Regions from separate parts of the Glutamicibacter sp. NPDC055354 genome, predicted to be linked through region 1. Evidence: riboswitches for the same ligand, from Rfam matches in the RefSeq annotation. Region 1 holds a riboswitch; the other holds the start of a gene.
The links. A riboswitch is a leader RNA that binds a small molecule or an ion and turns the genes downstream of it on or off. The one in region 1 is predicted to bind thiamine pyrophosphate.
Positions count from the first base shown of each region.

Region 2: it holds a riboswitch for thiamine pyrophosphate, as region 1 does, so the genes downstream of both, thiO (glycine oxidase ThiO) here and thiC (phosphomethylpyrimidine synthase ThiC) in region 1, are expected to answer to the same signal.

Region 1 is NZ_JBSHMB010000001.1:1,340,259-1,345,939, forward strand. Features, by position in the region: gene ACWICV_RS06255 (DUF2797 domain-containing protein) at 1-314, opposite strand, end outside; gene ACWICV_RS06260 (GTP pyrophosphokinase) at 556-1,332, shown strand; tRNA gene ACWICV_RS06265 (tRNA-Met) at 1,415-1,491, opposite strand; tRNA gene ACWICV_RS06270 (tRNA-Thr) at 1,539-1,610, opposite strand; tRNA gene ACWICV_RS06275 (tRNA-Thr) at 2,144-2,215, shown strand; TPP riboswitch at 2,489-2,596, shown strand; gene thiC (phosphomethylpyrimidine synthase ThiC) at 2,593-4,335, shown strand; gene ACWICV_RS06285 (DEAD/DEAH box helicase) at 4,428-5,681, opposite strand, start outside.
Region 2 is NZ_JBSHMB010000001.1:1,155,540-1,161,220, reverse strand. Features, by position in the region: gene ACWICV_RS05325 (mechanosensitive ion channel) at 1-1,072, shown strand, start outside; gene ACWICV_RS05320 (GNAT family N-acetyltransferase) at 1,156-2,115, opposite strand; TPP riboswitch at 2,195-2,299, shown strand; gene thiO (glycine oxidase ThiO) at 2,297-3,394, shown strand; gene thiS (sulfur carrier protein ThiS) at 3,421-3,666, shown strand; gene ACWICV_RS05305 (thiazole synthase) at 3,669-4,490, shown strand; gene moeB (molybdopterin-synthase adenylyltransferase MoeB) at 4,487-5,632, shown strand.

The DNA of each region.
Region 1 (5,681 bases):
GGGGCTTCGCCGGTCTTGTGGAAATGATGCATGAACTTTGAATGATCCAGCCGGCGGCAGCGTTCGCACTGGGTTCCGGTACGCAGCGCTTTGTTCTTCGGGCAAGGCAAGGTGTTGCGAGAGCCATCGCTGTTCATCGTGATGTAGCCCAGGCAGAATTTCAGTTCGCCGATGCGCAGGCTTAGTGAACGGTTGGCTTCCAGGTATTCGGTGCTCCATTTTTCCGCTTGCCGAAGCCGGAGCATGGGGGCGCATTCATGCTCTGAGAAGCTGATGCCGTGGCAGAGCTGCCGGTGGTCGCTGGCGAATTCCATCGATGCCTTCCTCGAAGTTACCTCTTTAACGATAGTTCACCGGACATGGCTAGCTCCTGCAAGGCAGGTTGGCCGGCGCCTGCAGCCCGAAAGTTTGCTGGACGAATTCCCGATTCGTTCTGGCCTAATTCCTAGGAGATGCCCTTAAGCTGGAACTGCACCGGAACCGTACCGCGGGCCGGGCCATGATCTGCTGAGGTGATCCAGGATTTCTGTCCCATTTGATGACAAGACTCGTGCAGTGGCCATCGCAGCTGCCGAGACCGCCCCTTCGCCGGCCGAGCTGCAGCGATTGACGCAGGCTTTCCGCCATGATTTCCAGCGTTTCATGATGGAGTACCAGTTTGCGGTGGACGAGGTGCTGACCAAGGTCTCGATCTTGCGTGAAGAGTTCTTGTATTTGCACAATTACAATCCAATTGAGCACGTCACTTCCCGGGTGAAAACTCCGGAGAGCATCATGCGCAAGGTCTCCCGCCGGAACATCTCCCCGTCCCTGCCTGCCATTCGCGAGAACATCAGCGACATTGCCGGCGTGCGCATTACCTGCAGTTTCGTCAAGGACATCTACAAGGTTCTGAACACGCTAACCTCGCAGAATGACCTGAAGGTCCTCCAAATCAAGGACTACATCAAGAACCCGAAGCCCAACGGCTATAAAAGTGTCCATGCGATCGTGCAGATCCCGGTCTACTTATCCGATGGCCCGGTCGATGTCGTGGTGGAGCTGCAGATCCGTACCATTGCCCAGGATTTCTGGGCAAGCCTGGAACATAAGATCTTCTACAAGTACGAGGGCGAAGTTCCAGAACATCTAGTGCAAGAGCTTGCCGACGCGGCGGCCATGGCGACGAAACTCGACATGCAGATGCAGCGCTTGCATACCGAAGTCCACGGCCATGATGCCAATCAGGCACCGAGCCAAGAGGCGGATTTCGATACGACAGCGATCCAGGGGCTGCTGTCGCTGGCTCAGCAAGCCAAGGACGGGAACCAGGAGAAGGACTTGGATCACTAGCCGTTCATGCCCTCGAAGGACAATGCTGCTTCGGGGCCGGAAACCAAAAAAGATCCTCGGCCGAGGCCGAGGATCTTTGATTTGGTAGCGGCGCCGGGACTCGATCCCGGGACCTCACGATTATGAGTCGTGCGCTCTAACCAGCTGAGCTACGCCGCCACAAGTGAGAAGCAATCCAGTAGAAGCCAAGAATGCTTCTCACTCAGAGCCCCCTGCCGGAATCGATCCGGCGACCTCGTTCTTACCAAGAACGCGCTCTACCACTGAGCTAAGGGGGCAACGAGTAAATACTCTACACGGATTTCCCGGCAAAGAAAAATCGGCGGATCACCCCGGAAAAGACCCGGAAAATTCTGTAAAACCACTAGTCAATGGCTATTTATCCCCTCACTCGCCACCCCGGGGACGAAGGGTGGGACAAAAAGTGCCCTGGTGACGATGCTCACGGGAGTGCTCCTCGTGGTCAATCGCGGATTTGCCCGGGTGCGCAGGATAGAATCCCGCGGATTCTTCCCGGTGGCCAAGCATCGAATTACTCCGCTTGGAATTTCGGAACGCTGCCACCTTTTCCCGCTCCAGAACCCGTGACCGAGCGGCACTTGGGCAACACCCGATCCACCCTGGCACGCAGGCACGGCTCCAGCGGCCGGCAGTTGGATCCCAGGCCGCGAACCGGGGTGCTGGAAACCGCCAGGAAGGCAACAGCTCCTTGCCGCCCATTCCGGTCTTGAGTAGGAATATTGTGACCTCAGCAACAAATTCCCGACGGATTTTGCAAACCTCAAAAACCTGTGTAAAGTATTTACCTGTTGCCCCCTTAGCTCAGTGGTAGAGCGCGTTCTTGGTAAGAACGAGGTCGCCGGATCGATTCCGGCAGGGGGCTCGAAATAAGAGAGGCAATCTGGTTCCAGATTGCCTCTCTTTTCGTTTATCCCGCAGATGCCGTGTAGCCACTGCGAGCATGGCCCAGGGCACACCCCAAGCTGCAGCACCGGCTACCGGCTGCGTCTTGCGCCCCGGATTCCAGGTGCCCCCGGCAAGAGTCTCCGGCCAATGAAAAGCATCTTGGCCCGCCACAGCCGGCCCTTCCCACTTCCTTGATGTCAGGCCCTGACCACTGGGTTTGCGTTTAACCCTCGCAAGCGTGCTAAGTTGTTCGCGACCACACGGGTGCCCTGGCAAGGGCTGAGATCGGGCTATCGCCGTCCGCGACCGTTGAACCTGTCCGGGTAATGCCGGCGAAGGAAGTGAGTTTCCCCAGTGGAACAAATTGAACAGCACCCTGCCCACACCCTTGCCTACCGTGAATCTGCGGGAATTTCTGTTCCCGTCACGCAGATCCAATTGGCAGACTCCCCCAATGGACAGTCCAACGAGCCGCTGGCTGTATATCGCACCAGCGGACCGGGAAGCGAGCCCACCCAAGGCCTGCAACCCTTCCGCGAGCGGTGGATCCTGGAACGCGGGGACGTGGAAACCTATGCAGGCCGCGAACGCAACCTGCACGACGACGGACGCTCAGCGGTCCGCCGCGGCACGGCCAGCGCGGAATGGGCCGGACGCTCAGCCCCGCCGCTGCAGGCCGTTGGCGGAGCCCGCGTGACGCAAATGCACTATGCGCGTGCCGGGATCATCACCCCGGAAATGCGCTATGTGGCCCTGCGCGAGGAATGCGATGTCGAGCTGGTGCGCAGCGAGCTCGCGGCCGGGCGAGCCATCATCCCGGCGAACATCAACCACCCGGAATCCGAGCCGATGATCATCGGCAAGGCGTTCCTGGTCAAGATCAATGCGAATATCGGCAACTCGGCGGTGACCAGCTCCATCGCAGAAGAAGTCTCCAAGCTCCAGTGGGCGGCCAAATGGGGCGCGGACACGGTTATGGACCTGTCCACCGGAGATGACATCCACACCACCCGCGAGTGGATCATCCGCAACTCCCCGGTCCCCATCGGCACCGTGCCGATCTACCAGGCGTTGGAGAAGGTCAACGGCGAAGCCAACGAACTGACCTGGGAGATCTTCCGCGACACCGTCATTGAGCAGTGCGAGCAGGGCGTGGACTACATGACCATCCACGCCGGGGTGCTGCTGCGCTACATCCCGCTGACTGCCAACCGGGTCACCGGCATGGTCTCGCGTGGCGGGTCCATCATGGCCGGCTGGTGCTTGGCGCACCACCAGGAGAATTTCCTCTACACCCACTTCGATCAGCTGTGCGAGATCTTCGCGCAGTACGACGTGGCCTTCTCGCTGGGCGACGGGCTGCGCCCGGGTTCCATCGCAGATGCGAACGACGCCGCCCAGTTCGCCGAGCTGGACACCCTGGCCGAGCTGACCAAGCGCGCCTGGAAGTACGATGTGCAGGTGATGGTCGAAGGCCCGGGGCATATCCCGTTCCATCTGGTGCGCGAGAATGTGGAACGCCAACAGCAGCTGTGCGATGGGGCGCCGTTCTATACCCTGGGCCCGCTGGTCACCGACATCGCCCCGGGCTACGACCACATCACCAGCGCCATTGGCGCCACGGAGATCGCACGGTACGGGACCGCGATGCTCTGCTACGTCACTCCCAAGGAGCATCTGGGACTGCCCAACCGGGATGATGTGAAGACCGGGGTGATCACCTACAAGATCGCTGCGCACGCCGCCGATCTGGCCAAGGGCCACCCGGGCGCCACAGCGCGGGATGATGCGCTGAGCAAGGCGCGCTTCGAATTCCGCTGGAATGACCAGTTCGCGTTGTCCCTTGACCCGGTCACCGCACAGGAATTCCATGATGAGACCTTGCCGGCCGAGCCGGCCAAGACCGCCCACTTCTGCTCCATGTGCGGGCCGAAGTTCTGCTCCATGCGCATCTCCCAGGATATCCGCGACGAGTACGGCTCGGCCGAGGCGCAAGCCGCCCTGGCCGGGATGGCGCAGAAAAGCAGGCAGTTCCTGGAAAGCGGCGGCACGGTCTATCTCGGGGACGGGATCCCGGTGGGAACTCCTGCTCCGTAAATAGCCTGCGGCGCACGAAAAACGCCCTTGGGGCAAGCTTTCGGCTTGCCCCAAGGGCGTTATTCAATGCTGTTCAGCTGCGTGCGGCTGGCTTAGTAGTCGCGACGTCCACCGCTGCGGCCCGAGTCGCTGAAGCGATCCTTGCCGCCGCGTCCGCCACCGCCGAAGCCGCCACGTCCGCCGCCGCGTCCGCCACCGAAACCGCCACGGCCGCCACTGCGTCCGCCGCCGAAGCCACCACCACGGCCGCCACGGAAGCCACCGCGGTCGCCTTCGTCGTCACGGCGCGGGCTGCGGCCATTGTCGAGCTCGAGCTCGATGGCTTCGCCGCCGATGCGGGTCTTGGACAGTGCACGCCACTGGTCCTTGCTCAGCTCTGCTGGCAACTCGACCAGGGTGTGGTCCGAACGGATCTCGATGCCGCCGATTTCCGAAGAATCGAAGCCGCCCTCGTTGGCCAGTGCGCCAACGATCGAGCCCGGCTGCACGCGGTTGCGTCGGCCTACGGCCAGACGGTACATGGCGTTGCCTTCGGCAGCGGTCTTGCGGGCACGTGGACCGCGATCGCCACGGTCACCGCGTTCGCTACGCTCGCCGCGCTCTGGGCGATCCATGCGTGCCTTCTTCGAAGGGGACATGACTGGTTCGGTCATCAGCAGCGGGCGGCCGCCCTGGGCCATCAGAGCCAGTGCAGCTGCAATTTCCAGCTGGTCCAGGTCTTCGTGCTCGGAAGCGAACTTCTCCACGATTTCGCGGAAGGTGGTCAGGTCCTGGCCGCTGATGGTCTTGTCGATGCGATCGGTGAACTTCTGGATACGACGGTCGTTGACCGAATCCAGCGAAGGCAGCTGCATCTGGGTCACCGGCTGGCGGGTAGCCTTCTCGATGGCACGCAGCAAGTACTTCTCGCGCGGGGTCATGAACAGGATCGCGTCGCCCGAGCGGCCGGCACGGCCGGTACGGCCAATGCGGTGCACGTAGGACTCGGTGTCATGCGGGATGTCGAAGTTGATAACGTGCGAAATACGCTCAACGTCCAAGCCACGAGCTGCCACGTCGGTAGCAACCAGGATGTCGATCTTGCCCGAGCGCAGGTTCTCAACGGTGCGCTCACGCTGCTGCTGAGGGATGTCGCCGTTGATGGCAGCCGCGGTGAAGCCGCGGGCCTTCAGCTTGTCGGCCAGGTCCTCGGTAGCCATCTTGGTGCGGACGAAGGTGATAACGCCTTCGAACGACTCGGATTCCAGGATGCGGGTCATGGCGTCCAGCTTGTGGGCGCCCATGACCTGCAGGTAGCGCTGGGTGATGTTGGTGCCGGTGGACTGCTTGGACTTCACGGCAACTTC
Region 2 (5,681 bases), 180 kb from region 1:
GCAAAAGCAGGGCAATGACGGAGAACAAATAGGCCAATCCCTAGGCAAGGTCGCGGGGTTGATTGTCTGGCTCTTCGGCCTCGTGGCAATCCTGCAGGTCTTCGCTCTATCCGAAGTGCTATCGCCGGTGCAGGGCATGCTCGGCGGCGTCATGGCCTTCATCCCCAACCTCATCGGTGCGGGCTTCATCTTCTTCATTGGCTACGTCATCGCGAATATCGTTCGCCAGCTGCTGAGGACCGGTTTGGGAACTGTCGATTTTAGCGGACTGGTCCGCAAGGTCACCCCAGGCAACGAACCAGTAGATGAAGTTCAGTCTCGCGAATCCCAAGCGAAGATCGTTGACATCATTGCCAACATCGTCTTCGCCTTGATCCTGCTAGTCGTCGCAATATCAGCCCTGCAGGTTCTGGGCATCGCGGCAATTTCGGAACCTGCCCAGCAGATGCTGCAGCTGGTCTTCACCGCAATCCCGCAGGTCATCATGGCCTTGGCGCTCTTGGCCGTGGGTATCCTGATTGCCAAGTTCGTCGGGCAGCTACTTGAATCCACCCTCCACGGCGTGGGTACCGACACTGTTGTTGCCCAGTGGGGCGTAGTTCCCGAGGGCAAGAGCGCTTCGGGAATCATCGCTGGCATCGTCAAGATTGCTATCGTGCTGTTCTTCGGTGTGATGGCGGCCCAGATGCTGAACTTCCCAGCGATCACCAATATCCTCAATGAGATCCTGGCCTTGGGCGGCAAGATCCTCTTCGGCGCAGCAATTATCGCCGCAGGTTTCGTCATCGCCAATGTGATTGGCCGCTTCTTGGGTGACACTACTGCTTCGAAGATCATCCGCTACACGGCAATTGCGCTGTTCGTGGCGATGGGCCTGAAGTACATGGGTATCGCCGATTCGATCATCAACATGGCCTTCGGCGCAATCGTCATTGGCGCAGCATTGGCAGCGGCTCTGGCCTTTGGCCTCGGCGGTCGTGATGCTGCGGCCCGCACGCTGAAAAAGATGGAGGCCCAACAGGCCACCAATGGCCCGGACTCGACGCCACCGGCATCGAACCCAGGCATCTAACCACGCATCACAAAACCTGAGGGACAGATAAGAAGTCGCGGAATCCAAAACCGGATTCCGCGACTTTTTTGATGCCCGCCAAGCTACTGCTGCGTGCCCCACGGCAAGGGCATGACCGCAGAGCCGCCATCGGTACGCAACCGCGCGTAGGTGTGCACATCGATGCGTTCTCCGGCAACCAGGAATTTGCCCCGCTCGACACCTTCGTGCAGGAAGCCGTTGCTTTCTGCCACATGCTTCGACCCGGGATTATTTGCCCGCAAGCCCAGCTCCAAGCGGTACAGTCCCAGCTCGTCGAACAGGTAATCCACCAAGGTTGCCACGGCGCGGGTGGCCAGCGACCGGCCCCGGTAATTCTGGTTCATCCAATACCAAATCCACGCGTTCCGATTGGCCGGGTCGACCGTACCGCACACCAGTCCCACCAGCCGATCCCGATATGCGACGGCCATCGCCTGCTGGCGTTCCCCGGCCTCCAGCAGTGCGCGCACATACGACTCAGCCTTTTGCGGGGAATCGGCGTCGCCTTGGCGCAGCATGTCGGGGTTCGAGGAGAATGCCTCGAAGACCGCTTCGGCATCCGAAAGGCGCAGCCGGCGCACCGTGAATTCACCGTCGGCATGCACGGTTTCCTTCGGTCCTGCAGATGGCTGCGGATGAGCGGCGACCGTGCCCTGGTGGAAGAGCAGCTGCCAGCGGCCCTGCTCATGGATCCACAGTGAACTGCGTTCGCTGGGGGAACCGGAGAGCAGCTTCCAGCGCAGCAGCACCAGCTGGTCTGAAAGCTGGAGAGCCACCGGGCTTTCGACTTTCAACGCCCCGGCAGCCCGTGCCGGCTCCTGGGCCAGCTGGGCAATGATGGCCTCGCGATCATAGACTCGCCCTCTGGCTCCCACCTCGGCGAACCGAGGATGCAAGCGCCGCTGCAATTGCTCCTGGCTATGGCGTTGGCTAGATTCCAAGAGTTCTTGCTCCAACGAGATGATGGTGCTGGATAGCGCAGAACCTTGGGAAAGCTCGATAGGGAAGTCATGGAATGCCATGTCAGCAAGTACATCACAGAAGATGACGGAACTGCGTTCAGTGAAGTTCGACTTTATGAGCTGCATCATGCTTATAATCGCTGTAATCCGCGGGAGCCTGAATCGACCAGGCTGAGAGGGCACCGAGCCGACCGCTACACCTGATGCGGGTCATGCCGCCGTAGGAAGGAAGCGTGCCCTTGTGCATGTCAACATTGTTGGCGCCGGGATAATCGGCCTGGCCGTCGCGTTCGAGCTGGATTCACGCGCACACACCGTCACCCTCATCGATCCGGCACCCGGCCAAGGTGCAAGCTACGCGGCAGCAGGAATGCTGGCCCCGGCAGCTGAAACGGTCTGGGGCAATGGCCCGTTGCACCAGCTGCTTGCCGCCTCGAATGCCGCCTATCCGCAGTTCATCGAGCGCATCGAATCGGCCACCGGGCAACGCCCGGACTACTTGCAGAACTCCACGCTCGTTGTCGCCGCAGAGCCTGCGGACCGCGAAGCCCTGCACGAGCTGGCCGAACTGCAGATATCCCTCGGCCTGTCAGCGCAAAAGCTGCTGCCCAGCCAAGCCCGCAAGCTCGAACCAGCCTTGGCCGCCAATATTGCTGGCGCGGTCCTGTGCCAAGATGACCACCAGGTCGACCCTCGATCCATCGTCAAGATCCTGTTGGAGCATCTGCGTCCGCACCTGGTCGAGGAACGGGCGCAGGCACTGGTGACCGACGGGAAGCGGACCACCGCTGTGTGCACCGCATCGGGCCGAATCTTCGAAGCGGAGCAGACCATCGTGGCCACCGGTCTTGGCACCCTCGATGGCTTGAACGAACTTCCGCTGCGTCCGGTCTACGGAGACATCCTCCGGATCCAGGGACCAGCAGGCCCGCCGCTCATCACCCGCACCATCCGCGGCATCGTGCACCGGGAACAGGTGTATCTAGTGCCGAGAAGGGACGGCAGCCTCGTCCTTGGCGCCAGTGTCCGTGAAGACCGGCAACAAGCGGTGAACATTGGCGCGATGCACCTGCTGCTGGACAACGCGAGAAAGCTTGTCCCCGGCATCAGCGACTGCACGCTGAACGAGGCAACGGCCCGGGCACGTCCCGCCACGCCAGATGACCGGCCGCTGCTTGGACGCCTTGATCCAGGGCTGCTGCTCTGCACCGGGTACTCCCGGCACGGCGTGCTGCTGGCTCCGCTGGGCGCAACGCTCACTGCGGATCTCGCCCACGGCCACCAATCCCACCCCTTGCACCAGGCTGTGGATCCCCACCGCTTTGCCAACGCAACCTAGACCGCTCACCGAACGGAGCAGCAACCATGACAAGCATCGGCATCAATTTCAATTCACGGCAACTGAACCTGGACGAAGGAACCACCCTTCGCGAATTCATCAGCACGCAAATCGGCAAGGAACTGGACGCCAACTCGGTGGCCGCTGACGGCAGCAAGCTCGGAGTTGCCGCCGCCGTCAATGGCGCTGTCGTTCCACGCAGCGCCTGGAATAGCTACCTGCTGGCCGAAGGGCACAGCATTGAACTCGTTACCGCGGCCCAGGGAGGCTAGGCATGGAAACGCGCAACATCACCGAGCTGGACATCCACAGCGACCCATTCCAAATCGCCGGACGCTCCTTGTCCTCGCGCCTGATCCTCGGCACCGGGGGAGCGAGTTCGCTGACCACCCTGGAAAGCGCGCTGCAGGCCTCCGGAACGGAGCTGACCACCGTGGCCATCCGCCACTTTTCGGCGGCCGGCGCAGGCAACGTGTATGAACTGCTGCAGCGCAACAACGTGATTGCGCTGCCCAACACCGCTGGATGCTTCACCGCCCGCGATGCGATCCTCACCGCGCACCTGGCCCGTGAAGCTCTGGAAACCAATTGGATCAAGCTCGAAGTCATTGCCGATGAGCACACGCTGCTGCCGGACCCGCTGGAACTGCATGCGGCCACCGAGCAACTAGTGGCCGACGGGTTCCAGGTTTTCGCCTACACCAATGATGATCCGGCACTTGCCCAGCGCCTGCAGGACGCCGGGGTTGCGGCAATCATGCCGGCCGGAGCACCGATCGGCTCGGGCCTGGGGATCCTGAATCCGCACAATATTTCCACCATCGTCTCGCGCGCGCAGGTACCGGTGATCCTTGACGCCGGGGTGGGCACCGCCTCGGATGCGGCCCTGGCCATGGAGCTCGGCTGCGACGCGGTGCTGCTGGCCAGCGCGGTGACCCGGGCGCACAACGCGCCGCTCATGGCCAGGGCCATGAAGGATGCCGTGCGTGCCGGGCGCGCCGCGCGGCTCGCTGGCCGGATCCCGCGCCGCGATACCGCACTGGCCTCCTCGCCGGCCGAAGGCATGATGCAAACCCTGGTCGGTGACTTCTCGTGAGCCGGGAAGCCTTGGTAGCACCCGGCGCGGAGCTGGAACCGGAAGAGCTGGCGCGCTATTCCCGGCACTTGTCCTTGCCCGGGGTGGGAGAAGAAGGGCAACGCCGCATCGCCAACGCCAAGGTGCTGGTTATCGGAGCCGGGGGCCTGGGCAGTCCCATTGCCAGCTACCTGGTCGCTGCGGGAATCGGCACCCTCGGGATCATCGACGATGACACCGTCGAGCTGTCCAATCTGCAACGACAAACCATGCACCGGCAACAGGATGCAGGGCGCCTGAAAGTGGATTCGGTGCGGCGGATGGCCCACGAGCAGAACCGGAACGTCCAGATCATCACCGTGGATGAAAAGCTGGATGAATCCAACGCAGTGGCGCTATTCAGTGAATACGACTTGGTCATCGACGGCAGCGACAACTTTGCCACGCGGTACCTGTCCAATGATGCCGCGGAAATCACCGGCACCCCGCTGGTGTGGGGAACCCTCTTCCAGTTCTCCGGGCAGGTGTCCGTCTTCGATCCGCGCACCGGCCCGATGCTGCGTGATCTTTTTCCTGAAATCCCCGACGCGGACTCCGTGCCCAGCTGTGCCGAAGGAGGAGTCTTCGGCGCACTGTGCGGCGTTATCGGTTCGGTGATGTGCGCCGAAGCCCTGAAGCTCATTACCGGAATCGGGACCACACTGAGCGGCAAGCTCTGGCTCTATGATGCGCTGGAAGCCAGTGTGCGGACCCTCGATTTCGTCAGGGATCCGCAACGTGAGCCGGTGACCGGGCTGGGGGAGTACCTGCCGGTTTCCTGCGCTGCCGAAGGGCATGTCCCGGAGCTCACGGTTCAGCAGCTAGCGGAGCTGGAAGCGGACGAACCGGTATTGCTGGTGGATGTGCGCGAATCCTGGGAGCGCGACATCATAGCGATCCCGCACAGCCAGCACCTCCCGCTCGCGCAGCTCAAAGAACGGGGTCTGGGAAAGCTCGCGCACAGCGCTTCGGCGGTCGTATTCGTGTGCAAAACCGGTGCCCGTTCGCAGCAGGCGGCGCGGATCACCATGTCCGGTCGGGATGCAGGCATTGCGGTCTACAGCCTTAGCGGCGGAACCGTGGAATGGGCCAGGCAAGTGCGGGGCCAGCAGGTGGCCTACTAGGGCTCAGGCGCATCTTTGGCGCGCAATTCACCGGTGGGAGGCGAAGGCG